2 linked regions of the Prosthecomicrobium sp. N25 genome follow. The protein of the gene in region 1 interacts with the protein of each later gene in a pairwise test. Links are inferred from orthologs where the notes say so. Each region holds a gene or a part of one and is shown on either strand. Other genes may lie near its edges. The genes, in order: WBG79_RS25630 and sufA.

Evidence for each region.
Region 2: the proteins of WBG79_RS25630 (region 1) and sufA interact in binary tests that used the Escherichia coli proteins (3 or more experiments, as listed by UniProt). The link is inferred for Prosthecomicrobium sp. N25 from one-to-one orthologs.

What each region holds. Positions count from the first base shown.
Region 1 is NZ_JBBCAT010000005.1:262,872-277,142, forward strand. Bases 5,076-7,877 are described here. They hold WBG79_RS25630 (2Fe-2S iron-sulfur cluster-binding protein), read left to right. Parts: upstream 5,076-6,217; coding sequence 6,218-6,538; downstream 6,539-7,877. Other genes in these bases: WBG79_RS25625 (Hpt domain-containing protein), read left to right, coding at 5,793-6,107; WBG79_RS25635 (AraC family transcriptional regulator), read right to left, coding at 6,551-7,423; WBG79_RS25640 (NAD(P)/FAD-dependent oxidoreductase), read left to right, coding at 7,664-7,877. Outside these bases: WBG79_RS25620 (hypothetical protein), read right to left, coding at 1-5,072; more of WBG79_RS25640, read left to right, coding at 7,878-8,692; WBG79_RS25645 (calcium-binding protein), read left to right, coding at 8,824-9,756; WBG79_RS25650 (glutamine synthetase family protein), read right to left, coding at 9,855-11,231; WBG79_RS25655 (hypothetical protein), read left to right, coding at 11,366-11,863; WBG79_RS25660 (vWA domain-containing protein), read left to right, coding at 11,873-13,048; WBG79_RS25665 (universal stress protein), read right to left, coding at 13,071-13,496; WBG79_RS25670 (hypothetical protein), read right to left, coding at 13,562-14,182; WBG79_RS25675 (YcjF family protein), read right to left, coding at 14,242-14,271. UniProt on the Escherichia coli protein: Ferredoxin are iron-sulfur proteins that transfer electrons in a wide variety of metabolic reactions. Although the function of this ferredoxin is unknown it is probable that it has a role as a cellular electron transfer protein.
Region 2 is NZ_JBBCAT010000001.1:2,994,559-3,008,703, forward strand. Bases 735-3,410 are described here. They hold sufA (Fe-S cluster assembly scaffold SufA), read right to left. Parts: upstream 2,418-3,410; coding sequence 2,052-2,417; downstream 735-2,051. Other genes in these bases: glmU (bifunctional UDP-N-acetylglucosamine diphosphorylase/glucosamine-1-phosphate N-acetyltransferase GlmU), read right to left, coding at 735-1,281; tenA (thiaminase II), read right to left, coding at 1,375-2,043; WBG79_RS13625 (SUF system Fe-S cluster assembly protein), read right to left, coding at 2,431-2,817; WBG79_RS13630 (cysteine desulfurase), read right to left, coding at 2,852-3,410. Outside these bases: more of glmU, read right to left, coding at 1-734; more of WBG79_RS13630, read right to left, coding at 3,411-4,090; Fe-S cluster assembly protein SufD, read right to left, coding at 4,197-5,531; Fe-S cluster assembly ATPase SufC, read right to left, coding at 5,549-6,304; Fe-S cluster assembly protein SufB, read right to left, coding at 6,409-7,878; WBG79_RS13650 (cysteine desulfurase family protein), read right to left, coding at 7,963-9,120; WBG79_RS13655 (alpha/beta hydrolase), read left to right, coding at 9,363-10,016; WBG79_RS13665 (TadE/TadG family type IV pilus assembly protein), read right to left, coding at 10,282-10,656; WBG79_RS13670 (TadE/TadG family type IV pilus assembly protein), read right to left, coding at 10,653-11,081; WBG79_RS13675 (TadE/TadG family type IV pilus assembly protein), read right to left, coding at 11,116-12,378; WBG79_RS13680 (FAD assembly factor SdhE), read left to right, coding at 12,718-13,017; mfd (transcription-repair coupling factor), read left to right, coding at 13,097-14,145. UniProt on the Escherichia coli protein: Is able to transfer iron-sulfur clusters to apo-ferredoxin. Multiple cycles of [2Fe2S] cluster formation and transfer are observed, suggesting that IscA acts catalytically.

The sequences.
Region 1 (14,271 bases):
GTCTCGGCCAGTTCGTCGGTGCGGCCCTGGAGGGCGTCGACGAGGGCGACCGTCTTGCGGGTGAGGGTCTCGTCGACCAGGCCGAGGCGGCGGTCGAGGAGGTCGCGGATCTGTTCGGAGCGGGCGCCGAGGGCCTCCACCACCGCGGTGGCGCGGTGGTTGACCAGGTCGTCGATCGAGGTGATCCGGTCGGCGAGGCCGGTGGTCAGCTCGTGGCCGCGGGCCGTCAGGGTCGACAGGAACTCGCCGCCGACGCTCGACATGCGCTGGGTGACGATGTCGCCCTGGGCGGCGACGAGGCGGGCGACCTCGGAGCCGGCCTTGGCGAGGCGTTCGGCCAGTTCCCCGGTGCGGGCGGAGAGCCCGTCCGAGACCTCCCCGAGGCTCGCCTGCAGCGCCTCGCGGAAGTCGCGGGTGCGCGTATCGATGATGCTCTCCAGGCCCTGGCCGGCGCGGACGATGGTGTCCTCGAGCTCGGAGCCGCGCAGCACGACGGCGTCGTGGATGCGGCTGCCGGCGACCTCGAGCCGGTCGGCGAGGGCGGTGCCGTCCTCCCCGAGCGTCTCGGTGATGCGCTCCAGCGAGGCCTCGATGCGGCCGGCGACCTCGCTGCCGCGGGTCGTCAGTGTCTCGATGATGCGGCTGCCGGCGCCGTCCAGCCGGCCGGTGATGTCGCTGCCGGCGGTGCTGAGGTCGACCACGAGGGTTTCGCCGGTCGACTTCAGGGCGGCGTCGACCTCCGAGCCGCGCGCCACGATGGCGTCGACGATGCGGGTGCCGGTCTCGTCGATGGTGCGGGCGATGCCGCTGGTATTCTCGCCGAAAAGCCGGTCGAGCTCGCCGGTGGCGCGGTCCAGCGTGCCGGTGAGTTCGCCGCTGCGCAGGGCGATCACGTCGGCCACCGAACGGCCGGCCTGGCTGATCGTGTCGGCGGCCTCCTGGGAGCGGCCGATGAAGATGTGGGTCAGTTCGGTGGCGCCGCGCGACAGGGCCTCGCGCACCTCGGCGCCGCGGGACTCGATCAGGTCGGCGACGCGGCTGCCGGAGGTCTCGAGCGTTTCGGCGACCTGCCGGGAGCGGCCGTCGAAGAGCTCCTCCAGGCCGAGGGTGGCGCGGACGAGGGTATCGCCAAACTCGGCGCCGCGCTCGGACAGGCGATCGATCAGGTCGCGGCCGGCATGGCCGATCGTGTCGGCGGTCTCGCGGCTGCGCTCGACGAACAGCCGGTTGAGCTGGTCGGCGGCGCGCTCCAGGGCGTCCGTGACTTCGCCGCTGCGGGCGGCCATGACGTCGGCGACCTCGCGGCCGGCGTTGCCGATGGTCCCCGCCGCCTGGCGGGCGCCGTCCGTGAAGAGGCGCTCGATGGTCTCGGTGGCGGTCGTCAGCGTCGTGCCGACCTCGCCGCCGCGGGCCTCGATCATCTCGACGATGGCGCGGCCGGCGGTGCCGATCGTGTCGGCCGTCTCGGCCGAGCGCTCGACGAAGAGGCGGTCGAGGTCGGTCGTGGCGCGGGTCAGCGTCTGTCCCACCTCGCCGCCGCGCGCCTCGATCATCTCGACGATGGCGCGGCCGGCGGTGCCGATGGTGCCGGCGGTCTCGGCGGAGCGCTCGACGAAGAGGCGGTCGAGCTCGGCGGTCGCGCGGTCGAGGGTCTCGCCGACCTCGCCGCTGCGCGCGGCGATCAGGTCGACGATCTCGCGCCCGGCGCTGCCGAGGGTGCCGATGGTCTCGGCGGAGCGTTCGATGAAGAGACGGTCGAGCTCGGCGGTCGCCCGGTCGAGCCGCTCGCCGACCTCGCCGCCGCGGGCAGCGATCAGCTCGACGAGTTCGCGGCCGGCGGTGCCGAGGGTGTCGGCGGTCTCGCGGCTGCGGTCGACGAAGAGGCGATCGAGGTCGCCCGTGGCGCGGGTGAGGCTCTCGCTGACCTCCATGCTGCGCAGGGAGATCATGTCGACGATCTCGCGGCCGGCGGAGTTGATGGCGCCCGTAACCTCCTCGGCGCGGCCGGAGAAGATGCCGTTCAGCTCGCTCGTGGCGCGGTTGAGGCTTTCGCCGACTTCGCGGCCGCGCAGGTCGATCAGGTCGACGAGTTCGCGGCCGGCCGTGCCGATGGTCTCGGCCATCTCGTGCGAGCGGCCGGTGAAGAGGCCGTTCAGCTCGTCGGCGGCGCGGGTCAGCGAGGTGGTCACCTCGGTGCCGCGGGTCGAGATCATCTCGGCGATGGCGCTGCCGGTGCGCGAGAAGGTCTTGTCGATGCTGTCGGCGTGGGCGAGCAGGTCGTTGGAGACCTCGCGGCCGCGATCGAGGATGGTCTCGGCGACCAGGGTTCCGGTGGTCGACAGGGTGTCGGTGAGGGTCGAGCCGGTGTCGGTCAGCAGGCGGATCAGGCTGTCGCCGGTGCGGCTCAGGTTGTCGTTGAGGGCGGTGGACCGGTCGGTCAGCGTGTCGATCAGGGTCTGGCCGGTCGACGCGAAGGTGGTGTTGAGGGTCGTGCCGCGCTCGGTCAGCGTGCCGACGAGGTTCTCGCCGGTGCGCGACAGGGCCTCGGTGACGGATTGCGAGCGGTCGAGCAGATTGGTGATGAGCTGGTCGGCGGTCGAGGACAGGCTGTCGGTGACGAAGCGGCTGCGCTCCGAAAGCGCCTCGACCACGGAGGTGCCGGTGCGGTTCAGGGTCTCGGTGACGGCGGTCGAGCGCTCGGTCAGGCTCTCGATCAGGCTCGCGCCGGTCATGGAGAGGGCCTGGGTGACGCTGTCGCTGCGCTCCGTCAGCGTGTCGATGAGCGTGGCGCCCGTGTAGGACAGGGTCTCGGTCAGCGAGCGGCTGCGGTCGGTCAGCGTGCCGATCAGGGTCTCGCCGGTCTTGCTCAGCGTGTCGTTGAGGCTGGTCGAGCGCTCGGTCAGGGTCTCGATCAGGCTGGTGCCGGTCGTCGACAGGGTCTCGGTGACGGCACGGCTGCGCTCGGTCAGCGTGTCGATCAGGGTGGCGCCGGTGGAGCCGAGGGTGTCGTTCACCAGGGCCGTGCGCTCGGTGATTGTGTCGATGAGGTTGGTGGCGGTCCGGTTGAACGTGTCGCTGATGACGGTCGAACGCTCGGTCAGGCTGTCGATCAGCGTGGTGCCGGTCTGGGTCAGGCTGTCGTTGACGAAGGCGGACCGCTCGGTGAGCGTGTCGACGAGGCTCTGGCCCGTCTGGCCCAGGCGGGCGTCGAGGGCGCTCGAGCGTTCCGTCAGCGTGTCGATCAGGGCGTTGCCGGTGCGCGACAGGGTCTCGGTGACCGACTGGGTGCGCTCGGTCAGGGTGTCGACGAGCACCGTGCCGGTGAGCGTCAGGGTGTCGTTCAGGCTGGTCGAGCGCTCGGTCAGCGTATCGATCAGGGTCGTGCCGGTGGCCTGCAGGCGGTCGGCGAAGACGGTGCCGCGGTCGTTCAGGGTCTCGACCATGGTGCTGCCGGTCTCGGCGAGGCGGTCGATCACGGCGGCGCCGGTGCGCTCCAGCGTGTCGCCGAGGCTCGCCGAGCGCTCGGTCAGCGTGTCGATGAGAGCGCTGCCGGTGGTCGCGAAGCTCTCGGTGACGAAGCTCGTCCGCTCGGTCACGGTCGTGACGAGCTCGGTGGTGGTCCGGTTCAGGGTCTCGGTCAGCTGGTCCGTCCGGCTCGACAGGAGCTGGACGACCTCGCTGCTCATGCGCGAGACCTCCTCGGTGAGCCCGACGCTCTTGTCCGAGAAGGTGTCGATCAGGGTCGTGCCGGTGCGGTTCAGCAGGTCGGCGACCTCGCCGCCCTTGAGGGTCAGGGTCTCGGAGACGATGCGGCCGGCGGTGGCGATGCGATCGGCGACGTCCGCGCCGAGGCCGGCGACCTGGTCGGTGACGTCGCGGGTGGCGACGGAAATCCGGTCGGTGACCTGGGTGCCCTGCTCGGCGAGGCTCGAGATCAGCGTCTCGGTCGACCGCTCGATGCGGGCGGCGAGGTCGGCGCCGCGGTCGTCGAGCGAGCCGGCGAGGCGGGCGGTCGCGGTGTCGACCACCTCGGCGATGCGGTCCCGGGCCTGGCCGAGGTCGCCCGCGAAGGTTTCGTGCGCGCCCGTAATGGCGGTGCGGACGCGCTCGGCATTGTGCGCGATGGCCTCGCGCTGATTGACCAGCTCCTCGATGAGGCTGCGGATCTTCAGCTCGTTCTCGCCATAGGCGCGCTCCAGCGAGGCGACCTCGTTGTGGACCAGGATCTCAAGTTCGCTGGCGCGCGCGACGGCGCGGTCGAGACCGTCGCCGACGGCGGCCATCTCGCGGCGGATCGCCTGGCCGAGCGACACGAGGGCGTCCTTGGCGACGATCTCCGGCTCGGCGAGGCGAAGGGCGACCTCGGTCATCGAGCGCGAGGCAATGCGCAGTTCCTGGGCGCGCCGGATCATCAGGGCGAAGACCCAGAAGGCGACGACCGGCACTACGACGGCGACCAGGGACCACATCATGGCGGTCGGGCCGGTCGCGCCCTCGACACGCATCTGCCAGGCGACGGTGCCGGCAAAGCCGGCCCAGGCCATGGAGGCGATCAGGGCGATCCAGTAGGGGGCGGCGCTCGGCTTCTGGTTGGCCCGCAGCACGAGGGCGGAGACGGTCTGGCGGTCGTCGTTGGCGGGCAGGCGCGGCGAGGGTCGCGGTGCCGGGTCGGGCGCCGGGGCGGCGGGCCCGGCCGACGCCGCGGCCGAGGCCGGGGGCGTCGCCGCCGGCTCGAAGATCAGGGTCGGCTCTTCCGACAGCGAGATGCTGGCCGAGACGGGCGCGGACTGGGGCGTGAAGAGGGCGGGCTCGGGGCCGGTCGCGGCCGCGTTCACCATCTTGGACGAGCGGCCGAACAGGCGCCGGCCGGCGGACGGCTTCTCGGCCTTGGTCTCGGCGGCGGCGGGGGCGGGCGCCGGCGGGGGCGGGGGCGGGACCTCGGGCGCCGCGGCGCTCTCAGGAGCCGCGGTGGGGGTCTCCTCGGGACCGCCGAAATCCAGCTTCAGGGCTTCCTCGACGGCCGAAAGGGCTGCCTCGGCAGGGTCCATCTGCTTGTTCTGATTGGTCGCCATCGTGATCCGTCGCCTCGCGTCCGTACTCTCAACTCACGCATTCCCGCCGTCCGGAAAGATCCGGACAGTCGACGATCTGTCGTTCCCGTCCTGGATCAAGACGAAAACGTAGTCGGACCAGGCTACGGTCGGTCGGGCGAACCCGCCGACCCAGCCTCCTCACAAGTTGCCGCAAGCCCGATGGTAACGGGTCGTTAACGAAGTTGAAACACCGGGGGGGCGGAATCCCCGATCATCGTTAACGCGGCTCGTCCGGGGCGCCTGCTCCCGCCTGCTCCTCCCTCTATCGCTTCAAGGATTACGAAGGAAGAACCAAGAGATCGACGCGGCAGCGCACCTGGGCACGCAACCGGGCACCGAATCGGTCCCCCGAGAGGGGTCCGGGCGGGTGGCGCCCGGCGGTGTTTACCAATGCGGTCACCACGCGCTGCCGCGGGCAGGCTCCCCGGGGCCGCGCACCGCGGGTTTTCCGGACCGGCCGGCGGGGGTGGATCAACGGCTCGTTAACCGCGCCGGGCGCGCAAGGGTTTCTTCACCCTGTTCGCGAATGAGACGGCGCAACCCACGGAACTTTACTCCGGATTGGCGGCGGGCGGGCTTCTCTCAGCGGCACGGACGCGCGGTCCGGTAGCGAACGGGACGGGCAGCATGCCTTCGACGATGCGTGACGTGGATCATGGTCCGGTGCCGGCGGCGCCTTTCCCGGCCCAGGACCGGCCCGTGGATCTCGCCCACCTCGCCCGGCTGACGTTCGGCAGCCGCGACCTCGAGCGCGAGGTGCTCCGGCTCTTCCTCGGGCAGTCGAGGGGACTTCTGGAGCGCATCCGGGCGGCCGAGGCGGCGGACCAGCGGTTCATGGCGGCCCATACGCTGAAGGGCAGCGCCCGCGGCATCGGCGCGGTCCGGGTCGCACGGCTCGCCGAGGCGGCCGAGCGCAAGGACCTGCCCGCCGGCGACGCGGCCCGCATCCTGGCCGAGCTCGCCCGCGCGGTCGAGGAGGCGAACGGCTTCATCCGCGACGTCCTGGAGGACTGACCGCGGCGGGTCGCGGCGCATGGGCGCTTCGCGAGCCGAACCCTTGACGTTCCGGCCCAACCGTTTATCTCGGGCTCTCCACTTCCCCCCCGCCGAGCCCGAGGCTTTCGATGGCCAAGATCACCTACATCACCCATGACGGTCAGGAGCACGTGGTCGAGGCCGAGCAGGGCTCGACCGTCATGGAGAACGCCGTGCGCAACGCGGTGCCGGGCATCGAGGCGGAGTGCGGCGGGGCCTGCGCCTGCGCGACCTGCCACGTCTATGTGGACGAGGCCTGGTACGGGAAGGTCGGCGCTCCGGAACCGATGGAAGAGGACATGCTGGACTTCGCCTACGACGTCCGGCCGACCTCGCGGCTCTCCTGCCAGATCAAGGTGAAGGCCGACCTGGACGGGCTCGTCGTCCGGGTGCCGGAGCGCCAGGCCTGAGGCGGATCCCGCTCAGGCGAGCGGGATGTGGATTGCGGTGAGGAGGTCCTGCGGGGCCGTCCGGCGCGGGTCGTTCAGGTATTCCTCGAAGGGCGGCTCGTCGGCGGCCTGGTGGCCGCTCGACGGCAGCCACTCCCCGTAGAGCCGGCGATAGGCGGTCCCGAGGTCCTCGTAGGGCCCGTGATGGACGTGGACGGCGTGGAGGCCGCCGGCGACCGTCAGGATCTCGACCTCGCCCTCCGGTGCGACACCGGGGCCGACGACCAGGCAGGCGGCCGAGCGCAGATCCTCGGGCGGAACCGAGCCCGGGTCGTCGTAGCCGATGGCGAGGCAGCGCGTTGCGGGGCCGATCAGCCCCCTGGCGCCGGCCCAGGCGAGCAGGCGGTCGAAGGCGCGGCCGATCTCGCCGTAGGGCCCGCGGTGGCGCACGGCGGCGCAGCGAAGCGGCTGATATCGGGCGACTGTCACGTCCAGCATGTCGAGGTCCTCCGAGGCGTTCGGGACGAGGGCACGGGGCGGTTCGGCGACGGAGCCGGCCCGGCGATAGGCGGCCGGGGTGACGCCGAAGCGGGCCCTGAAGGCGCGCGTGAAGGCGGCGGCCGAGCCGAAGCCGGCGCGCCGCGCGACGACCGGGACGGGCAGGGCGCTCTCCCGGAGGTCGGCCGCGGCTCGGGCGAGGCGGAGCCGGGAGACCGTCCCGGCCACGGTCTCCTGCATCATGGCCCGGTAGATCCGGTGGAAGTGCCAGCGGGACAGGCAGGCGATCCCGGCCAGTTCGTCGAGGGTGAGGTCCCCGTCCCGCCGGCCGTCGACATGGGCCGCCACCCGGGCGACCACGCGCTCGATCCGCTCGACATAACTCTTCCGGGTCGCGTCCCTGCGCATCCGTCCGCCTCCGATGCCGGCGACCATAGCGGCTGCGGCTTGATCCGGGTTGCGGACATGATCCGGGCGCGACGGTCCGCGCGCCGCGCCGCCCGGATGCGGCGGAGCCCATCCCGGGGGTACGGGAATCCCCGCTTCGGCATGCCGGGAGTGAAATGTACCTCGCGCGGCCGCGGCGACCCGATTATATGAGCCGATCCTTCCTCCCGCGGCCGCGCCGCCCTTGCCAACGGCAGATCCATGTCCGAACCGATCACCACCGACGTCGTCATCATCGGAGCCGGCCCGGTCGGCATCTTCGCGGTCTTCGAGCTCGGCCTCCTGGACATGAAGTGCCACCTGATCGACATCCTCGACCGGCCGGGCGGGCAGTGCACGGAGCTCTATCCGGAGAAGCCGATCTACGACATCCCCGGCTACCCGATCGTCGGCGCCCAGGAACTCGTCGACAAGCTGATGGAGCAGGCGAAGCCCTTCGGGCCGACCTTCCACTATTCGCAAATGGTGGAGCGACTGGAGAAGCGCGAGGACGGCACCTTCCTGATCGGCACCGACGCCGGCACGCTCTTCCACGCCAAGGTCGTCGTCATCGCGGCGGGCGGCGGTTCGTTCCAGCCGAAGCGGCCGCCGGTGCCGGGCATAGAGGCGTATGAGGGCCATTCGGTCTTCTACGCGGTGCGCAAGATGGAGGCCTTCCGCGACCAGGACATCCTGATCGTCGGCGGCGGCGATTCCGCGCTCGACTGGACGCTCAACCTGCAGCCTATCGCGCGGCGGGTGACGCTCCTGCACCGGCGCGACGAGTTCCGCGCGGCGCCGCATTCGGTCGAGCAGATGCGCAAGCTCGTGTCGGACGGCGCGATGGACCTGCGGCTCGGGCAGGTCACGGGCCTCAAGGGCCAGGGCGGCCAGCTCGAGACGGCGACCGTCAAGCAGAACGACGGCTCGGTGCTCGACGTGCCCTGCACCCGCATGCTGCCCTTCTTCGGGCTCACCATGAAGCTTGGCCCGATCTCCGAGTGGGGGCTCAATCTCCACGAGAACCTGATCCCGGTCGATACCGAGAAGTTCGAGACCTCGGTCAAGGGCATCTTCGCGGTCGGGGACATCAACACCTATCCGGGCAAGCTGAAGCTGATCCTCTCGGGCTTCCACGAGGTGGCCCTGATGGCGCAGGCGGCCAAGCGGATCATCGCGCCCAACCAGCGCATCGTCTTCCAGTACACGACGAGCTCGACCAGCCTGCAGAAGAAGCTCGGCGTCGCCTGACGCCCGGCTGACCGGGATTCGACTCAAAAGCGCATACTTTTCAGCACGTTCGGGAAACCTTAAGCGGTCTCGTGCAGTCTCGGCGACGAGGGCCGGCGGCCCTCGCCTGTTGCGTCTGGATCGGATTGCCCATGTTCGGTGCCCATGACTTCTCGCACGTCCACCGGAACCATTTCGGTCCTGACATGGATCCGTGGCTCTTCGCCGACTTCCTAGACCGGCGCCACGTGGTGCGCGGCACGGCCGGGGCGGACACCCTGACGGGGACGACCGGGGACGACCTGATCCGCGGTCACCACGGCGTCGATTCGATGACCGGCGGCGACGGCAACGACATCTACGTGGTCAACGACAGCGGCGACCAGGTGGTCGAGACGGCGAATCACGGGACCGACACCGAGCTCTCCTTCGTCACGCGGACGCTCGACGCCAACGTGGAGAACCTCGTGCTCTCCGGCTCCGCCGCCATCGACGCAACGGGGAACGCTCTCGACAACATTCTGGTCGGCAACCGGGGCGACAACGTGCTCGACGGGGGCACGGGGGCCGACAAGCTCTGGGGCGGGCGCGGCGACGACACCTACATCGTCAACTCGACCGACGACCGCGTCATGGAGAGCCGGCACAACGGCACGGACCTGGTGAAGGCCTCGGTCGACTTCACGCTCGGCGACGACGTCGAGAACCTGGAGCTGACCGGCACGGCGATCCACGGGACGGGGAACCGGCTCGGAAACGCGCTCCTCGGCAACAGCCGCGACAACGTCCTCGACGGCGGGGCGGGGCGGGACACGCTCGACGGCGGGACCGGCAACGACACCCTGACGGGCGGGCGCGGGGCGGATCTCTTCAAGTGGGGCGCCGGCGACGACCACATCACCGACTTCCACGGCGACGCCGGGGACCGCATCGACATCGACGTGGCGGGGGTCACCTCCTGGGCCGGGCTCCTCAGCCACGCCTCGCAGGTCGGCATGGACGTGGTCATCACCATCGGGACGGCCCACCTGACGCTCGAGGGCTTGCACCTCTCCGATCTCGACGCGAACCAGTTTGTCTTCTGACGGCGTTCCCCCGCGCGGTCCGCCGCCTCCGGCCCGGCCCGGACCGACGGCGCCCGTCGGACGGGCTGGGTGCCGGTCGGACCTTCGTCGGTCCGGCATCAGACGTTCATCAGTAGGTACTCGCGTTCCCAGCTCGAGATCACGCGGTTGTAGAGCCGCCACTCCATCCGCTTCACGTCGATGAAGGCCTGGACGAAGCGGGGGCCGAGCACGGCCTTCAGGGGCTCGCATTCGTCCAGCATGTCGAGGGCCTCCGGCAGGTGGGCGGGGAGTGAGACGCCGAGCGTGTGGGCGTTGACGGTGACGACGGGCTCCGGCTCGCGCGCCTCGTCGAGGCCGACGAGGCCGGCCGCGAGGGTGGCCGCCATGGCCAGGTAGGGGTTGGAATCCGCCCCGATGACCCGGTTCTCCACGCGGCGCGACTCCGGGCCGCTGTCGGGCACGCGCAGGCCGCAGGTGCGGTTGTCCCGGCCCCAGTGGACGTTGATGGGCGCGTCCGACTCCAGGCGGATGCGGCGGTAGGAGTTCACGTTCGGGCAGTAGAGCGACATCGCGGCGGGCACGTAGCGCTGCAGGCCGGCGATGTAGTGGAGGAGGGCGGGGGCGTCGGACCCGTCCGCATGCGCGAAGATGTTGCGGCCGTCGGCGAGGCTGACGATCGACTGGTGGATGTGGGTGGCGGAGCCGGGCTCGCCCATGTGCGGCATGGCCATGAAGGTGGCGACCATGCCGTGCTTCTGGGCCGCCTGGCGGGCCGTGCGCTTGAACAGGAAGGTCTGGTCGGCGAGCTCGATCGGGTCGCCGTGGCGGAAGTTCATCTCGAGCTGGGCGGGGCCGGCCTCGTGGGCCATGGTGGCGATCTCGATGCGGCTCGCCTCGCAGTAGTCGTAGATCAGGTTGACGACGTGGTCGAAGTCGTTGGCGTGCTCGATGCCGTAGGCCTGCCGACCGGACTCGCGCCGCCCGGACAGGCCGATCGGCACGCCGAGCGGCAGATCCGGGTCGTCGTTGCGGGCGACGAGGTAGTATTCGAGCTCCGGGGCGACCACGGGCCGGAGCCCGCGGGCAGCGTAGAGGCCGACCACGCGGCGGAGCACCGAGCGCGGCGCGAAGTCGACGGGCGAGCCGTCGGCGAAGTAGGAATCGCAGATCACCTGGGCGGTCGGCTCGCGGTACCAGGGGACGACCCGGAGGGTGGCGAGGTCGGGGACCACGCGGACGTCGCGGTCGAGCGGGTTGACCACCTCGGACTCGTCGGCGGTGTCGCCGGTGACGCCCTGGAAGAAGATGAATTCCGGCAGGCGGATACCCTGGTCGCCGAGGGCGCGGATGAAGTCCTCGCGCGGCACGATCTTGCCCCGCATGATGCCGTTCATATCGGGAACGAGGCATTCCACTTCGTCGATGGCGTGCTCGCGAAGCCATGCGGTTGTCGTAACGGCATCCGGAGACGGCTTGTTGTCAGTTTCGGGCATGACAGGGTCCGGCAAGGGCGTTAGAAGATCGATCGAGTCCGGGCCGAGCCTAAGCTTCCCGCAGCCGGATGACCATGACCAACCGACGGTCCCGGCCGTCGGATCCGCCCGACGATGTCGCGAGGTGCATCCCTATGAGACTGATTGCGGCCATGGCCTTCGCGGCCGTCGTCGGCCTGTCCGCGCCCGCGGCGGCGCAGGACATCAACGGCTTCTTCGGCCGGCTCGGGGGCGCCTGGTCGGGATCCGGCACGGTCAAGACAGATCCGGCCGCCGCCGCGGGGGCGACCACCTGCCGCCTGTCGGGGACGCCGGCGGGCCAGCAGGTCACCATCACCGGGAGCTGCGACGGCGCCGCCCAGGGCGCGCAGCTGAGCGTGGTGCTCCGCTACAGCGACGCCACGCGGGACTTCGTCGGCACCTTCCAGGGCGGGACGGAGCGGGGCACGGCCTCCTTGTCGGGACGGCTCACCGGCAATACCTTGTCGATGCGCGTGACCTCGGAGTCCGGCGAGACGAGCTTGCTGGCCCTGACCTTCGTCGGGGCCGAGCAGATCGCACTCAAGGTCAGCGGAAAGGACAAGGGCGGCAAGACGGTGGACTACGTCTCGCTCGCCCTGCGCAAGAGCTGACAGGGGCCCATGTTCGTCAGGTTCTTCACCGAGCTCAAGGGGGCGGGCATCCCGGTGTCGCTCCGCGAATACCTCCTGATGATGGAGGGGCTGGAGAAGGACCTGGCGGAGAAGCGGGTCGAAGACTTCTACTACCTCGCGCGCGCGACCCTGGTGAAGGACGAGAAGAACCTGGACAAGTTCGACCGGGTCTTCGGTGCCGTCTTCAAGGGGCTCGACCTGATGGCCGAGACGCTGACCGCCGAGATTCCCGAGTCGTGGCTGCGCAAGCTCGCCGAGAAGACGCTGACCGACGAGGAGAAGGCGCTGATCGAGTCCCTCGGCGGCTGGGACAAGCTGATGGAGACGCTGAAGCAGCGGCTCGAGGAGCAGAAGGGCCGGCACCAGGGCGGCTCGAAATGGATCGGGACCGCCGGAACCTCGCCCTTCGGCGCCTACGGCTACAACCCGGAAGGCATCCGCATCGGGCAGGATCGCAGCCGGAACCGGCGGGCCGTCAAGGTCTGGGACAAGCGCGAGTTCAAGGACCTGGACGACACGCTCGACCTGGGCACCCGCAACATCAAGGTGGCGCTGAAGCGGCTGCGCCGGTTCGCACGGACCGGGGCGGCCGACGAGCTCGACCTCGACGGGACTGTGCGCTCCACCGCGCACCACGGCTATCTGGACATCCAGATGCGCCCGGAGCGCAGAAACGCGATCAAGCTCCTGGTCTTCTTCGACGTGGGCGGGTCGATGGACGACCATGTGCGGGTGTGCGAGGAGCTCTTCTCGGCGGTCCGCTCCGAGTTCAAGACGATGGAGTGGTTCTATTTCCACAACTGCCTTTACGAGACCGTGTGGAAGAACAATCGACGGCGTGCCGCCGAACGGATCCAGACCTTCGACATCCTCCACAAGTACCCGCACGACTACAAGGTCGTGATCGTCGGCGACGCCTCGATGAGCCCCTACGAGATCACCTATCCGGGCGGCTCGGTGGAACACTGGAACGAGGAGGCCGGGTCGGTCTGGCTCGGGCGGGTCACGCAGGTCTACCCCAAGGCGGTCTGGCTGAACCCGGTGCCGGAGAAGCACTGGTCCTACACGCATTCCATCCAGATGATCCGGCAGCTGATGGGCGAGCGGATGTTCCCGCTGACCCTGGAGGGGCTCGACCGGGCGGCGCGCGAACTGGTCCGCTGAGGCGCCGCGCCGGCCGCGGCTCTCACTCGCGCACGACCATGACCGAACAGGGGGCATGCCGGACGATCTTGGCGGCGTTGGAGCCGATCAGGTAGGTCGACATGGACGGGCGGTGGGAGGTGACGACGATCAGGTCGGCGCCCCATTCGGAAGCCTCGTCGACGACCTCGTGGTAGACGCTGCCGGTGCGGATGGACAGTTCGGTGCGGCCGGCGTCGAGGCCGCCCGCCGCCACGGCCTTGCGGATCGCGTCCTCGGCCTGGCGCTCGGCCTGGACGTCGAAGTCGGCCGGCAGGAACTCGGTGACGTAGCCGCCGACGATCGGCATCACGGCGACCACGCGGACGGTGCCCTTCGACTGGGCCGCGAGGCCCGCCGCGGTCTCGAGCGCACGGGCGGCGAAGGCGACCTCGGAGGGGTCGACGGGGACGAGGATCTTGTTGAACATGGCGGGCACCCTTCGTTGTCTCCGGCGACCCTAGGCCGGCCGCCGGCGGCGGGCCTTGAGGGAGGTCAACCGGCAGCGGGTGCGGCGGTCTTTTCCCGGGCCTCGGCCACCGAGGACAGTCCGGCGACGATCATGGTGCTCTGCCAGAGCACGAAGAGGGAGATCCAGAAGCGCGTCTCCTCCTCGAGCCCCACGCCGGTGCCGACCATCACGGAGACGAGGACGCCGAGCGCGAGGCCGGTCGCCCAGCGGGCGCGCGACAGCCGGGCCTCCGTCGCGGTCGCGAAGGCGAACAGTGTGAGTGCGCCGCCGACGAGGCTGCCGATCGATAGCGCGACGGCGAGCGCCAGCCGCGGGCCGGCGTCGCCGGGGCGGGAATCCGGGCCCGCGATGAGCGCCTCCAGGGGGATGCCGGTGATCATCGCCGCATGGAAGCCGAGGCCCCAGCCGAGGACGACGAGGAGGATGGCAAGCGGCAGGCGCCGGACGCTGGCGAGCCCCGAGAAGCGCAGCGCCAGCGCCACCGCGAGGCCGAAGACGACGCCGGGCAGGGCCGAGACGCGCCCCGCGCCCGGTATGAAGGACGAGAAGAAGAGAAGATCGGGCCGGTAGTCCAGGGAGAGCCAGCAGGCGGTGCCGGACAGGAGGCCGAGCAGCATGGGTCCTAGGTGGCGCAGGCGCTGCATGGGGTCTCCGGTCCGGCCCGCCGCCCCCGAATCGGCCGCGGCGCTGTCGCGCCGGCAGTCTAGCGGGTCCCGCCGCCGGGCATGGTGGT
Region 2 (14,145 bases), on another replicon or contig:
CCGGCCGCGCCCGATGGCGAGGCCGTCCGCCGGCACGTCGGCGGTGACCACGCTGCCGGAGCCCACATAGGCCCCCGCCCCGATCCTCACAGGGGCGACCAGCGACGAATTGGAGCCCACGAAGGCGTTCGCGCCGATGTCGGTCCTGTACTTGCCGAAACCGTCGTAGTTGCAGGTGATGGTGCCGGCGCCGATATTGGCCTTCGCGCCCACGCGCGCGTCGCCGATATAGGCGAGGTGGTTGGCCTTGGCGCCCGCCTCGACGGTGGCGTTCTTGATCTCCACGAAGTTGCCGATATGGGCCTCCGGGCCGATGTCGGCCCCCGGGCGGAGCCGGGAATAGGGGCCGACGATCGCGGCGGCGCCGACGCGCGCGCCCTCCAGGTGAGAGAAGGCGCGGATGCGGGCGCCCGCCTCGACCGTCACGCCCGGGCCGAAGACCACGTTCGGCTCGATCACCACGTCCTGGCCGAGGACGGTGTCGTGGGAGAAGAAGACCGTCTCGGGCGCCGTCAGGGTGACCCCGGCCGCCATGGCGGCGCGGCGGCGGCGGTCCTGGAAGACGGCTTCCGCGCGGGCGAGCTGCGCCCGGTCGTTGACGCCCTGGAACTCCGGCTCGTCGCCTTCGACGACGGCGGCCGAGAGTCCCTGCGCGACGGCGATCTCCACCGCGTCGGTCAGGTAGTACTCGCCCTTGGCGTTGGCGTTGCCGACCCGGTCGAGCAGCTGCAGGGCCTTCAGCCCGCGGAAGCCCATGATGCCCGAATTGCACAGGGTCACGGCCCGCTCGGTCTCGCTCGCGTCCTTGTCCTCGCGGATCGCCACCAGCCGGTCGTTCTTCGTGAGCAGGCGGCCGTAGCCGGCCGGCTTCGGCGTGCGGAAGCCGAGGACGACCACGTCCGTCCCGGCGGCGAGCCGCGCCCGCACGGCGAGCAGGGTCTCGGGCGTGACCAGCGGCGTGTCGCCGTAGAGCACCACCACGTCGTCCGCGCCCGCCTCGATCGCCTTGCGGGCCTGCAGCACCGCATGGCCGGTGCCGAGCCGCTGCTCCTGCACGAAAACCTGGGCCCCGGGCGCCGCCTTCGCGACGGCGGCGGCCACCGCCTCCATGCGCGGGCCGACCACGACCGCGATCCGGTCGGCGCCGGCCGCCTGGGCCGCCGCGATGACATGGCCGACCATCGGCCGGCCGCCGATCTCGTGCAGCACCTTCGGGATCGCGGACTTCATCCGGGTCCCCTCGCCCGCGGCGAGCACGATCATCAGGCAGGAACGGGTCATGGGCAGCGAGTCTCCGGGCCAACGGACCGGGACTATAGCGGGCGGAGCGGGGGCTCCGGCAAGGCTTCGCTGAAAACGCGGTTTCCGGGGTGGCTAACCGCCGAGCACCTCGAGCCCCTGGCTCCAGAAGTCCGCCTCCAGCCGGCTCGCCTGGCCGAAGATCGAGGCGAGATCCTCGAAGCGAGCCTCGGTCATGGCGCGCGCGGCCAGCCGGTCGAGCGTCGCGCGGGCGGCGACGGCCACCTCGCGGTAGGGCTCGCCGGCATATTCGGCGATCCACTCGCGGTAGGGGTTCGACTCGGAGAGCGCCCCGGGCCGGGCCGCCAGCGCCGCCGCGATCTCCGCATAGCCGACCACGCAGGGCGCAAGCGCCACGTGCAGGTCGAGGAGGTCGCCGCGCAGGCCCGTGTCGAGGACATAGCGGGTGTAGGCGGTGGTGGCGCGGGCCTCGGGGGTGCGCTCCAGGTCCCGCGGCGAGAGGCCCCAGCGACCGCAGAGGCGGACGTGGAGGTCCATTTCCACGTCCAGGATCGCCTTCAGCCCCGCATGGGCCGCCCGCATGTCCTCGAGCGTCCGCCCCTTGTAGACGGCGAGCGCATAGGCGCGGGCGAACTGGACCAGGAACAGGTAGTCCTGGACGAGATAGCTCTGGAAGGCGGCGGCCGGCAGCGTCCCGGATCCGAGGCCTTCCACGAAGGGATGGGCGACATAGGCCCGCCAGTCGTCGGGACGGGCGGCGCGCAGGCGGTCGAAGAGGTCCATGCGGCGGGCTAGCCGACCGCGTCGATCTTGGCCGGCCTCAGCTCGACGGATTCGCCGCAGCCGCAGGCCGAGACCTGGTTCGGGTTCCGGAACACGAAGCCGGAGGAGAGCTTGGTCGTTTCGAAGTCCATGGTGGTGCCGAGCAGGAAGAGCGCGGCCTTGGGGTCGACGTAGACCTTGACCCCCTTCTCCTCGACCACGTCGTCCTTCGGGTCCGCCGTCTCCACATAGTCCATCGTGTAGGACATACCGGCGCAGCCGCCGTTCTTCACGCCGACCCTCAGTCCCGCGACCGCCTGGTCCGAGCCCGCCATGATCTCCTTCACGCGGTCGGCGGCGGCGTCCGTCAGAGAGATCACCTTCAGTCCGAACATCGGCTTCTCCCCGTCAGTACCAGTCGAGCGCGACGCGGGCTTCTTCCGACATGCGGGACTGGTCCCACGGCGGATCGAAGACCATGCGGACACGCACGTCGTTGACGCCCTGCACGGCGCTGACGGCGTTCTCGACCCAGCCCGGCATCTCGCCGGCGACCGGGCATCCCGGGGCCGTCAGGGTCATGTCGATGTCGACGTTGCGGTCGTCGTCGATGTCGATCTTGTAGATCAGCCCGAGTTCGTAGATGTCGGCCGGGATCTCGGGGTCGTATACGGTCTTCAGCGCGCCGACGATGTCGGCCGTCAGCCGCTCGAGCTCCTCCGCCGGAATGGCCGAATCCGCGGGCCCGACGATGACGGGCGCGGTCTCCTGGCGGTCGTCCACTCTCAAGTCCATGGCCTGATGCCCCTCGGTTCCGCCACGTCCGTCGTCATGCGAAGAAATCATGAGCCTTTTGAAGGGCTTCGGCAAGCCTGTCGACCTCGTCGAGCCGATTGTACATCCCGAAGGATGCACGGCATGTGGAGGTGACGCCGAAACGCTTCAAGAGCGGCTGGGCGCAATGGGTCCCCGCGCGCACCGCAACCCCGTAGCGGTCGAGGATGGTGGCGACGTCGTGGGCATGGGCGCCTTCCAGGTCGAAGGCCACGATGGCGCCCTTGCCGGGCGCATGGCCGTAGATCTTCACCCGGTTGATCGACCCGAGCCGCTCGTGCGCATAGGCCCTGAGGCTCTCCTCATGGGCGGAGATGCGGGCGCGGCCGACGGATTCGATATATTTCAGCGCCGCGCCGAGCCCGACGGCCTCGATGATCGGCGGCGTGCCGGCCTCGAAGCGGTGCGGCGGCTCGCCGTAGGTGACCCACTCCTGGGTCACGTCCCGGATCATCTCTCCGCCCCCGAGGAAAGGCGGCATCTCGGCGAGCAGCTCCCGACGGCCCCACAGGACGCCGATGCCGGTCGGACCGTAGAGCTTGTGGCCGGTTATGCCGTAGAAGTCCACGCCGAGATCCTGGACGTCGACCGGCATGTGGACCGCCGCCTGCGCACCGTCGACCAGCACCTTGGCGCCGACCGACTTCGCCACCCGGACGATGTCCTTGATGGGCGTCACCGTGCCCAACATGTTCGACATGTGGGTGACGGCCACCACCTTGGTGCGCGGCGTCACCAGCTTCTCGAAGTCTTCGAACAGGAAGTTGCCCGCGTCGTCGACCGGCACCCACTTGATGACGGCGCCCTTGCGCTCCCGCAGGAAGTGCCAGGGGACAATGTTGGAGTGGTGCTCCATCAGCGAGAGGACGATCTCGTCGCCCTCCCCGATCCCCTGCCCGAGCGAGTTGGCGACCAGGTTGATCGCCTCGGTCACCGACTTCGTGAAGATGATCTCGTCCGTCGAGGCGGCGCCCAGATAGGCCCGGACGATCTCGCGGGCCTCCTCGTAGGCCTCGGTCGCGGCATTGGCCAGGTAATGCAGGCCGCGATGCACGTTGGCGTATTCGGAGGTCATCACCTTGACCATCCGGTCGATCACCGCCTGTGGCTTCTGCGCGCTCGCCGCATTGTCGAGATAGACGAGGTCGCGGCCGTTCACCTTCATGGACAGGATGGGGAAGTCCCGCCGGATCGCGTCGACGTCGTAGGGGGTCGTATCAGCAGCGAACGTCACGTCCTGTCGCCTTTCGTCCCGGGGCCCGCACCGCCCCTCAACCGCACCCCCGGACGGACCCGCGCCATGCGGGCCCCGGTCCGGGGCTCGGGACTCGGGGCCGGCGTCAGCCGGCCCGCGTCGCACGGCGCTCCAGCCAATGCTCGACCTCCGCCGCCACCGCGTCCCGGACGGCCTCGTTCTCGATGGCGTCGAAGACCTCGCCCAGGAACGCCACGATCAGCAGCTTCTCGGCCTCTGACTCCGGGATGCCGCGGCTCATGAGATAGAATTTCAGGCGGTCGTCGATCTCGCCCGTGGTGGCGCCGTGGCCGCAGACCACGTCGTCGGCGAAGATCTCGAGCTCCGGCTTGTTCATCGCCTCGGCGGAATCGGACAGCAGGATGGCGTTCGACGACATCTTGCCGTCGGTCTTCTGGGCGTGCTGGCGCACGACGATCTTGCCCTGGAAGATCGACCGGGCCTCATCGTCCACCACCGCCTTGTAGAGCTCCCGGCTGGTGCCGTGCGGCACGGCGTGGTCGATCACCAGCGTCGTGTCGCCGTGCCGCCGGCCGTCCAGCAGCGTGGCGCCGCGGGTGGAGAGCGTCGCGTGCTCCCCCGCGAAGGTGAGGAAGAGCTGCGACCGGGCGACCGCCGCGCCGGCTCCGAGCGCGAAGTGCTCGAGCGCGGCCTTCTCGCCGAGCGTGACCACCAGGGTCGAGAAGTGAACCGCAGTCACGGCCTCGGTCTGCAGCTTGATCCAGGTCGCCTTTGCGCAGTCCTCGAGCCTGAGCTCCGTCACCGCGTTGGTGTGCATCGGCACGCCCTCGGGGCCCCGGAAGGTCTCCAGGAAGGTGACCTCCGCGTTCGGCTCGACCTCGATCACGTGCCGGAGTGCGACCGACGCGGCCGCGCCGGTTGAGACGTGAGCGATCTCGATAGGCTTCTTCGGCTTGGCCTTGGCGGATACGCGGATCACCATGCCGTCGCGCATCAGCCCGGTGTTGAGCGTCACGATCGGGTCGGCGCTGGCGGCCGCGGAGATCCCGAGCCGCTCGCCCAGGGTATGGCCGTGCGGCAGGAGGGTCGAGAGCGGGTGCGTCGAGACCCCGTCGAGACCGGCCACGTCCGACAGGAGCGGCTCGAAATGCCCGTTGACGAAGACGAGGCGGTGACGGTCGACGCCCGCGAGGGAGGCCGGAGCCGCGGCGACGGCGCGCGCCGTCTCCGGGTCGGCCGGCCGGGCGAGGGGCGGCACCCCGCGCAGGAGCGCGCGCAGGTCCGTGTACTTGTACTCCTCGACCCGCCGATGCGGCAGGCCGGCCTTCTCGAACCGGGCGAAGGCGGCGTCGCGGAGCTGCAGGATGGCGGAACTGTCGGCGCGCTCCGGCTTCTGCCGGTAGGCTTCGATCAGATCCTTCTCGGCCTGCGTCCGCAGGATCGCGGGCTGGACGGTCATGGCGGCGGCCTCCGGCATCAGGCGGCCTCGCCGACGTAATCGGCGTAGCCCTTGGCCTCGAGTTCCAGCGCCAGTTCCGGCCCGCCGGAGCGGACGATGCGGCCCCGCGAGAGGACATGCACGAAATCGGGCCGGATGTGGTCGAGCAGGCGCTGGTAGTGGGTGATCACCACGAAGGCCCGTTCGGGCGAGCGCAGCGCGTTCACCCCCTCGGAGACGACCTTGAGCGCGTCGATGTCGAGGCCGGAGTCGGTCTCGTCGAGGATGCAGAGCTTCGGCTGAAGGACCGCCATCTGCAGGATCTCGTTGCGCTTCTTCTCGCCGCCCGAGAAGCCGACGTTGACCGGCCGCTTCAGCATGTCCGGCGAGATCGCCAGCTGGCCGGCCTTCTCGCGGACGAGCCGCATGAAGTCGGGCGTGGAGATCTCGCCCTCGCCGCGCGCCTTGCGCTGGGCGTTCAGCGCCGCCTTCAGGAACGTCATGTTGGCGACGCCCGGGATCTCGACGGGATACTGGAAGGCGAGGAAGAGGCCGCGCGCCGCCCTCTCGTCGGCACCGAGGGCGAGCAGGTCCTCGCCGTCGAACGTGACCGTGCCCTCGGTCACCTCGTAGTCCTCCTTGCCGGCGAGCACATAGGAGAGCGTCGACTTGCCGGAGCCGTTCGGCCCCATGATGGCATGGACCTCTCCGGGGTTAACCTTGAGCGACAATCCCTGAAGGATTTCGCGGTCTTCGTCGGCGATCTTCGCGTGAAGGTTCTGGATCTCGAGCATGATGTCGTCTCTGTCCGTGGCGGCGCCGCTGGAGCGCTCTGCCGTTCTGTCCGGGGGATGGAGCGCCGGCCCGCGGCCCTCGTCGGGGCGGCCGGCGCGGAGGGTCAGCCGACCGAGCCTTCCAGGCTGATGCCGATCAGCTTCTGGGCCTCCACGGCGAACTCCATGGGGAGCTGCTGCAGGACGTCCCGAACGAAGCCGTTGACGATCAGGGCCACCGCCTCCTCCTCGGAGAGGCCGCGGCTCACGCAGTAGAAGAGCTGGTCCTCGGAGATCTTGGAGGTGGTCGCCTCGTGCTCCACCGTGGCGCTCGCGTTGCGGGTCTCGATGTAGGGCACCGTGTGGGCGCCGCAGTCGTGGCCGATCAGGAGCGAGTCGCAGTTGGTGAAGTTGCGCGCGTCGGTCGCCCGCTTGTTGATCGAGACGAGGCCCCGATAGGTGTTGTTGGAGCGCCCGGCCGAGATGCCCTTGGAGATGATCCGGCTCGACGTGTTCTTGCCCAGGTGGATCATCTTGGTGCCCGAATCGACCTGCTGGTAGCCGTTCGAGATGGCGATCGAGTAGAACTCGCCCTGGCTGCCGTCGCCGCGCAGGATGCAGCTCGGGTACTTCCAGGTGATGGCCGACCCGGTCTCCACCTGGGTCCAGGAGATCTTCGCCCGCGCCTCGCGGCAATCGCCGCGCTTGGTGACGAAGTTGTAGATCCCGCCCTTGCCGTCCTTGTCGCCCGGGTACCAGTTCTGCACCGTCGAGTACTTGATCTCCGCGTCCTCGAGCGCGACGAGCTCGACCACGGCGGCATGCAACTGGTTCTCGTCGCGCTGCGGGGCCGTGCAGCCTTCCAGGTACGAGACGTAGGCGCCCTTTTCGGCGATGATCAGCGTGCGCTCGAACTGGCCGGTATTCTTCTCGTTGATCCGGAAATAGGTCGAGAGCTCCATCGGGCAGCGCACGCCCGGGGGCACATACACGAAGGATCCGTCGGAGAAGACCGCGGAATTCAGCGTCGCGTAGTAGTTGTCCGTGACCGGGACGACGGAACCGAGGTACTTGCGCACCAGCTCCGGGTACTCGCGGATCGCCTCGGAGATCGAGCAGAAGATGACGCCAGCCTTCTTGAGTTCCTCGCGGAACGTGGTTACCACGGAGACAGAGTCGAACACCGCGTCGACCGCGATGCGCGCGCCCTGGACACCCGCCAGCACCTCCTGCTCCCTGAGCGGGATGCCGAGCTTCTCGTAGGTGCGCAAGAGCTCCGGGTCGACCTCGTCGAGCGACTTCGGACCCGCGGTGCCCTTCGGGGCCGCGTAGTAGTGGAGGTCCTGGAAGTCGATCTTCGGATAGTCCACCCGCGCCCAGGTGGGCTCTTCCATGGTCAGCCAGCGCCGATAGGCCTCCAGCCGCCATGCGAGCATCCACTCGGGCTCGCCCTTCTTGTCCGAGATGAAGCGGACGATGTCTTCGCTGAGGCCCTTCGGGGCCAGGTCGGACTCGATCTGAGTCTCGAAACCGTACTTGTACTGGTCTACGTCGATCGCGAGGACCTGTTCGACCGTCTCCTGGACTGCAGGCATTTTTCTCTCCCCCGACGCGGCTTCAAGGACCGCCGGTTCAAGACGATTCCACGGGACGAAGGGCGAGCCCTCCGCATGATGTGCTTACGCAGCGCGACCGCGATCGGTTTGGACCCGGGCGGCGAGCTTCCGCCAGACCGCCACGAAGCCTTCCAGGTCCTCGCGCGTCGTCGACCATCCGAGGCTGACCCGGAGTGCGTTGCGGACGAGGTCCGCGGGCACCGCCATGGCCTTCAGCACGTGCGACGCCGCCACCTTGCCCGAAGAGCAGGCCGAGCCGGAGGAGATCGCGACGCCTTCGAGATCGAACGCGATCACCGCCGTTTCAGCCGGCAGGCCCGGCAGGGCGACGGATGCGGTATTGGCGAGACGATCCGCGGTTTCCCCGAAGACCGTCACAGTGCCTGATATAGAGCGCAAGGCGCCGATGAGCCAGTCCCGCTCGGCGCGAACCTGCTCGATTCTTTCGAGATCCTGCCTTGCGGCGAGCGCCGCCGCGCCGAAGGCGGCGATCGCCGGGACCGCCTCGGTGCCGCCGCGGCGATTGGCCTCCTGCCCGCCGCCGGGGAGCAGCGGCAGGGGCCGCAGCTCGGCCTTGCGGGCGACCAGCGCCCCGGCGCCCTGGATCCCGCCGATCTTGTGCGCGGAAAGCGTCAGGACGTCGGCGTCGAGCTCCTCGATCGGCAGGCGCCCGGCGGCCTGGACCGCGTCGCAGACCAGGACGCCCCCTGCGGCCCGAACCAGCCGGGCGATCTCGCCGATCGGCTGCAGCACGCCGGTCTCGCTGTTGGCCGCCTGGACGGCGACCAGCGCCGGACCGGTCCCGGCGGCGAGCCGGGCCGCCAGGTCGTCGAGGCGCAGCACGCCATCGGGCCCGACCGGCACGACCTCGACCCGGTCGGCCGGGAATCGCCCGCCGCGCAGGACGGAGGGGTGCTCGGTCGCCGAGACCAGGAGGCGCTCCAGCCGCAGCGCCCGGGCGCCCGCGACCCAATCGGCGCTGAGCGCCGTGACGTTCGCCTCCGTGGCCGAGGCGGTGAAGACCACCTGCCCGGCCGGCACCCCCGCGAGCGCGGCGACAGCCACCCGCGCCGCCTCGACCCGGGCCCGCGCGGCCCGCCCCTCGGCATGCACCGACGACGGATTCCCGCCCGCGCGCATCGCCTCGAGCGCCGCCTGGACCGCCTCTTCGCGCGGCGGCGAGCCGGCATTGTGGTCGAGATAGATTCGCCTTGTCGCCATTTCCGCCGACTTCCTCGCGAGGACCGTGCCTCTGCTCGTCGAAACTCTTGAAACCGTCCCCCTCGATCATGATAACAGAGGACGATTGCAGGCCGGACAGCTTTCGTCCGGCCCTTTGCCACACCGGACCCGAGCGGACCCCGACCGAGAGCCGACCCGACGACCCGAGCCGCCCTCCCCGGCCCGCCGTCATCCGCCCCGCTCGCCGGGATCCCGAGACCATCGCAAGGACGACCGCACCCATGCCCGAAGTCATCTTCAACGGACCGGCCGGACGCATCGAAGGCCGATTCCAACCGGCCAAGGTGCGCAACGCCCCCATCGCGCTCATCCTGCATCCGCACCCGCAGTTCGGCGGCACGATGAACAACCAGGTCGTCTACCAGCTGTTCTATCTGTTTGCGAAGCGCGGTTTCGCGGTCCTGCGCTTCAATTTTCGCGGCGTCGGGCGCAGCCAGGGCGAATTCGACCACGGCGGCGGCGAGCTCTCCGACGCGGCCGCGGCGCTCGACTGGGCGCAGACCGTCCACCCGGACGCGCGTTCCTGCTGGATCGCCGGCTTCTCCTTCGGCGCCTGGATCGGCATGCAGCTCCTGATGCGCCGGCCCGAGATCGAGGGCTTCATCTCCATCGCACCGCCGGCCAACCTGCACGACTTCTCGTTCCTGGCCCCCTGCCCCTCCTCCGGCCTGATCATCCACGGCGACGTGGACAAGGTCGTGCCCCAGAAGGACGTCCAGGGCCTCGTCGACAAGCTGAAGACCCAGAAGGGAATCACGATCGACCAGAAGATCGTCGAGGGCGCCAACCACTTCTTCGAGAACAAGGTCGAGGAGCTGATGTCGGCCTGCGAGACCTACGTCGACAAGCGCCTCGCCCGCTCCGACGCCGCCTGAAGCCGCGCCCCGCATACGCCCGGGACGAGATCCACAGGCTCGCTTGACATCCCACCCAGGGGGCCTTAAACGACCCCCCATCGCCGCGGGCACCACCCTCGGCGAACGAAAATGCGGGGGCGTAGCTCAGTTGGTTAGAGCGCCGGCCTGTCACGCCGGAGGTCGCGGGTTCGAGCCCCGTCGCTCCCGCCAGTTTCGACGAAGAGGCCCGGGTTCGCCCGGGCTTTTTTCGTTTCGGCATCCCCCTCGGCGGGACGCCCCCGCCTCACATCGGCATGCAGGTGTCCGCGGAGAGCAGCGTCGTCAGGCTGGTGCCGATGTGGCTCATCATGGCGTAGCGGTAGAAGCCGCGGACCCGGACGCCGCAGCCCTCGGTGCCGACCGAGAAGTTCTCGGTGGTCGCGTTGAAGCCGTAGGTGGCCCCGACCGCATAGCGCTGGGTGTCGCGGACGGTGAGGCACGAGGGGCTCTTGATGCTGTAGCAGCGCGCCGCCTCCTCGACCGCGAATTGCAGCGACACACGGCTCCAGGCCATCAGGCCGAGGTCGACGAGCGCATAGAGGAACAGGGCGAAGACCGGGAAGGCCAGCGCCGTCTCCACGGCCGAGACGCCGCGCCGGTCGCGCGCCAGCCGGGTCATTGCAGCCGGACCAGGGGACGGGTCGTGAAGGTGAGGCCGTTCGGCAGCAACGGCGTCGCCAGCCACGGCGTGTAGCGGGCGGTCAGCGTCAGGGTCGCGTAGGTCCCGGCCGTGGCCCCGCCGCTGCAGGTCGACGAGCAGGCGATCTCCTGGACCCCGGTCGTCGCCGGGCAGCCGCAGAACTGGCGCGGCGCCGACGCCATGGTGATGCCCGACGCGCCCGCCGCTCCCTGGACGACCGCCGTGATCCGGGCCGCGTCGAAGCCGCCAACCACCGCGGACCGCAGGCCCGACTGCGCGGCATTCTGGACCTGGAGGCCGCGGAACAGCCCGAAGCCGAAATCGGTCGCCAGCAGCGCCAGCATGAAGAGGAGCGGCAGCACGAGCGACAGCTCGAGGATCGCCGCCCCGCGGCGGTCCGCCACCAGGCCGCGGCGCGCCGGAAGCCGGCCTGCCGACTTACTCCACCAGCCGCGCACCCGCGCCTCCGATCGTCCGCGTGCCTCGGCCCGAGCAGTTCAGCTCGAACTGGGCGTTGCCCGAAAAGGTGATCGTGTCCGCCACCAGCTGCGTGCAGCCGCCGCCCGCCCCGGCCCCGCCCGCATAATCGACCTTGCCGGTCGGCACGTAGATCGCGCCCTGGATCGACTGGGTCGAGCCGCCGTTGAACTTGAAGGTCGTGCCCACAGGCATGTTGCGGTCGGCGAAGACGGCGATGCCCGCGAGCGGACCCGAGGTCGGTGCTGACAGATTGACCGAAGCCCCGCCGGAGATGGCCGCCGTCGCATAGTTCGAGCCCGTCGACGAGGTGAAGACGAGCGTCACCCCGGTGCCCGTGATGGTGGCGCCGCCGTTCACCGTGAGGCTGCCCCGGTCGATGTAGTAGATCCCGGGCTCGAGCGTCGCCTCGGCATTGGCATTGAAGCTGAGGCCGTTGCAATAGACGCCCGGGCTCAGCGTCTTCTTGCCCTTCACGTCCAGGCTGTTCGCGGTGCAGCCGGTCCGCGGCGGGAAGGTCGCCGTCGCGTAGGGGTCGGGGCTGACGGCCGAACCGGTCCGCATGCCGTCCGTCGCCGTGATGGCCGAGGACCCGCTGATCCCGCCGACGGTGTCGACCGATTGCGCCCGCAAGGTCGCCGACCCGCCGACCACCAGCGCGCTGGCGGACGCGGAGTTGTCGTAGAGCCCGCACTGGCTGAGCCGCACGTCCGACGTGCCCTGGATCGTCACGGCGCCGGACGTCGTGCGGTTGAGGGCCAGGACGCAGCCGCCGCCTTCGATCGGCAGCGCGACCGAGCGGACCGAGGCGCGCACAGGCGTGGCGTTCCACAGGGCCGACACCCAGCGCGGCTCGTCCTGGACGATCGTCACCTCCACGGCGGTCGGCCGCGCCGCGTAGGCGCCCTGGGTCGGGGGCCGGCTCACCGTGACGACCGCGCCGCCCGTCCCGTCCACGAAGCCGATCGAGGCGGCGACCGCCTTGGCCTCCGCAAGCGCCGCCGCCGCCGAGGTCTTGCCCGCCGTGGCGCCGCTGACCGCCGCGAGATCCGAGGCGCCCTGCATGGTGCGCTTCGAGTAGAGCCACAGCCCCGCCTCGCAGGCGAAGCCGGTCAGCCCGATCCAGACCGGCACCATGATGGCCGCCACCACCGAATAGCCGCCGGTCTCGTCGGCCAGGACGGCCCGGAAGGTGGAGAGCGAGGCGGAATGAGATTGGGGCATCGACACGTCGGCAGGCACTGAGGAGGCTGCATAGTCCTGAATGAGACTGCGCCGTAACGCTCACGCCTGCAATGATTACCGAGGATCTCGGTTGCGAGCTTGTGAATACTTCAACATTTAACAAGTCGAGACGAGTGCGGCCGCCACCCCGACCGGCGATTTCGGCCCTGTCCGTGGCGGCCGCCCCGCGCCCCGCGCCGGGGCAGGATGCGCGGCCCGGACCTGACAGGCCGGGCCGGCCACGCTATATGTGCCCCGCGGCGCCCCCGCCGCCATGTCCCGACGGTGCCGCCTCCCGGCCCCGGCGGCGCTCGCCTGTTCCGACGAGGCTTCAGACCGATGTCCGGCACCCAGATCTCCTCCGACGGCCTGCCGCCCTCGCGCAAGAAGGCGCTCTTCCGCGCCTGGCATCGCGGGACGAAGGAAATGGACCTTCTCCTCGGCACCTTCGCGGACGCCCACCTGGCGACCCTGTCCGAGACGGACTTCGCGGAGTTCGAGCGGCTGATGGACGTGCCGGACCGCGATCTATTCGCCTGGATCATCGACCGCGAGGAGACGCCGGGCAACTACGACACGCCGCTCTTCCGGCAGGTCAAGGCCTTCCACACGCAGCCGGGCGGTCTCGTCATGCGTTGAGCCCCCGGCGCGCCCTCGCCGGCCGCTCGCCGAACCCACCCCCTTCGCGGCGCCCCGGCGCCCGCACGGATCTCGACGCATGAAGCCCCTCAAAGGCCTGTTCGACCGCCACCGCCACGTCACCGTCGCCAGCCTGCCCGACGGCCTGGAGGCCCTCGCGATCGGCGACCTCGCCCGCGCGCAAGGCGGACGCGGCGGCCGGCCGGGCCTCCTGGCGGTGGCGCGCGACGGCGCCCGCATGGCGAGCCTGGAGGCGGCCCTCGGCTTCTTCGCCCCAGACGTGAAGGTGATGACCTTCCCGGCCTGGGACTGCCTGCCCTACGACCGCGTCTCGCCCACCCCGGAAGTCGTCGCGCGGCGGATGAACACGCTGTCGCGCCTCGCCAAGCCCGAGGCGACCGACAAGCCGGTGGTCCTGCTGACCACCGTCAACGCCGTCGTCCAGCGCGTGCCCGAGCGCGCGCTCATCGCCGCCGAGACCTTCTCGGCCGTGCCCGGCAATCGGGTCGACATGGCGGACCTCGTCCGCTGGCTGGAGAACAACGGCTTCTCGCGCACGTCGACGGTTCGGGAAACCGGCGAATACGCCGTGCGCGGCGGCATCCTCGACCTCTACGCGCCTGGCGCCGAGGCCCCCGTCCGGCTCGACTTCTTCGGCGATACGCTGGAGTCGATCCGCCGCTTCGACGCCGAGACCCAGCGCACCACCGGCAGCCTGAAGCGCCTCGAATGGGTGCCCATGTCGGAGGTGACCATCGTCCCCGACACGGTGAGCCGCTTCCGCCGTGCCTACGTGGCCCGCTTCGGCGCGACCACCAAGGACGACGTCCTCTACCAGCACATCTCCGAGGGCCGCCGCTACGCCGGCATGGAGCACTGGCTGCCGCTCTTCCACGAGAAGCTGGAGACGCTCTTCGACCATGTCGGCGACGTGCCGCTCGTCCTGGAGAGCCACGTCGAGGAGAGCGTCGGCGAGCGGCTCGACCAGATCCGCGAGCACTACGAGGCCCGCCGCGAGGCGATGGGCGACGCGCGCGGCGGTGCGGTCCCCTACAAGCCGGTCGAGCCCGAGGCGCTCTACCTGACCGCGGCGGAGTGGCACGGCCGGCTGGAGGCCCGCAAGGTCGC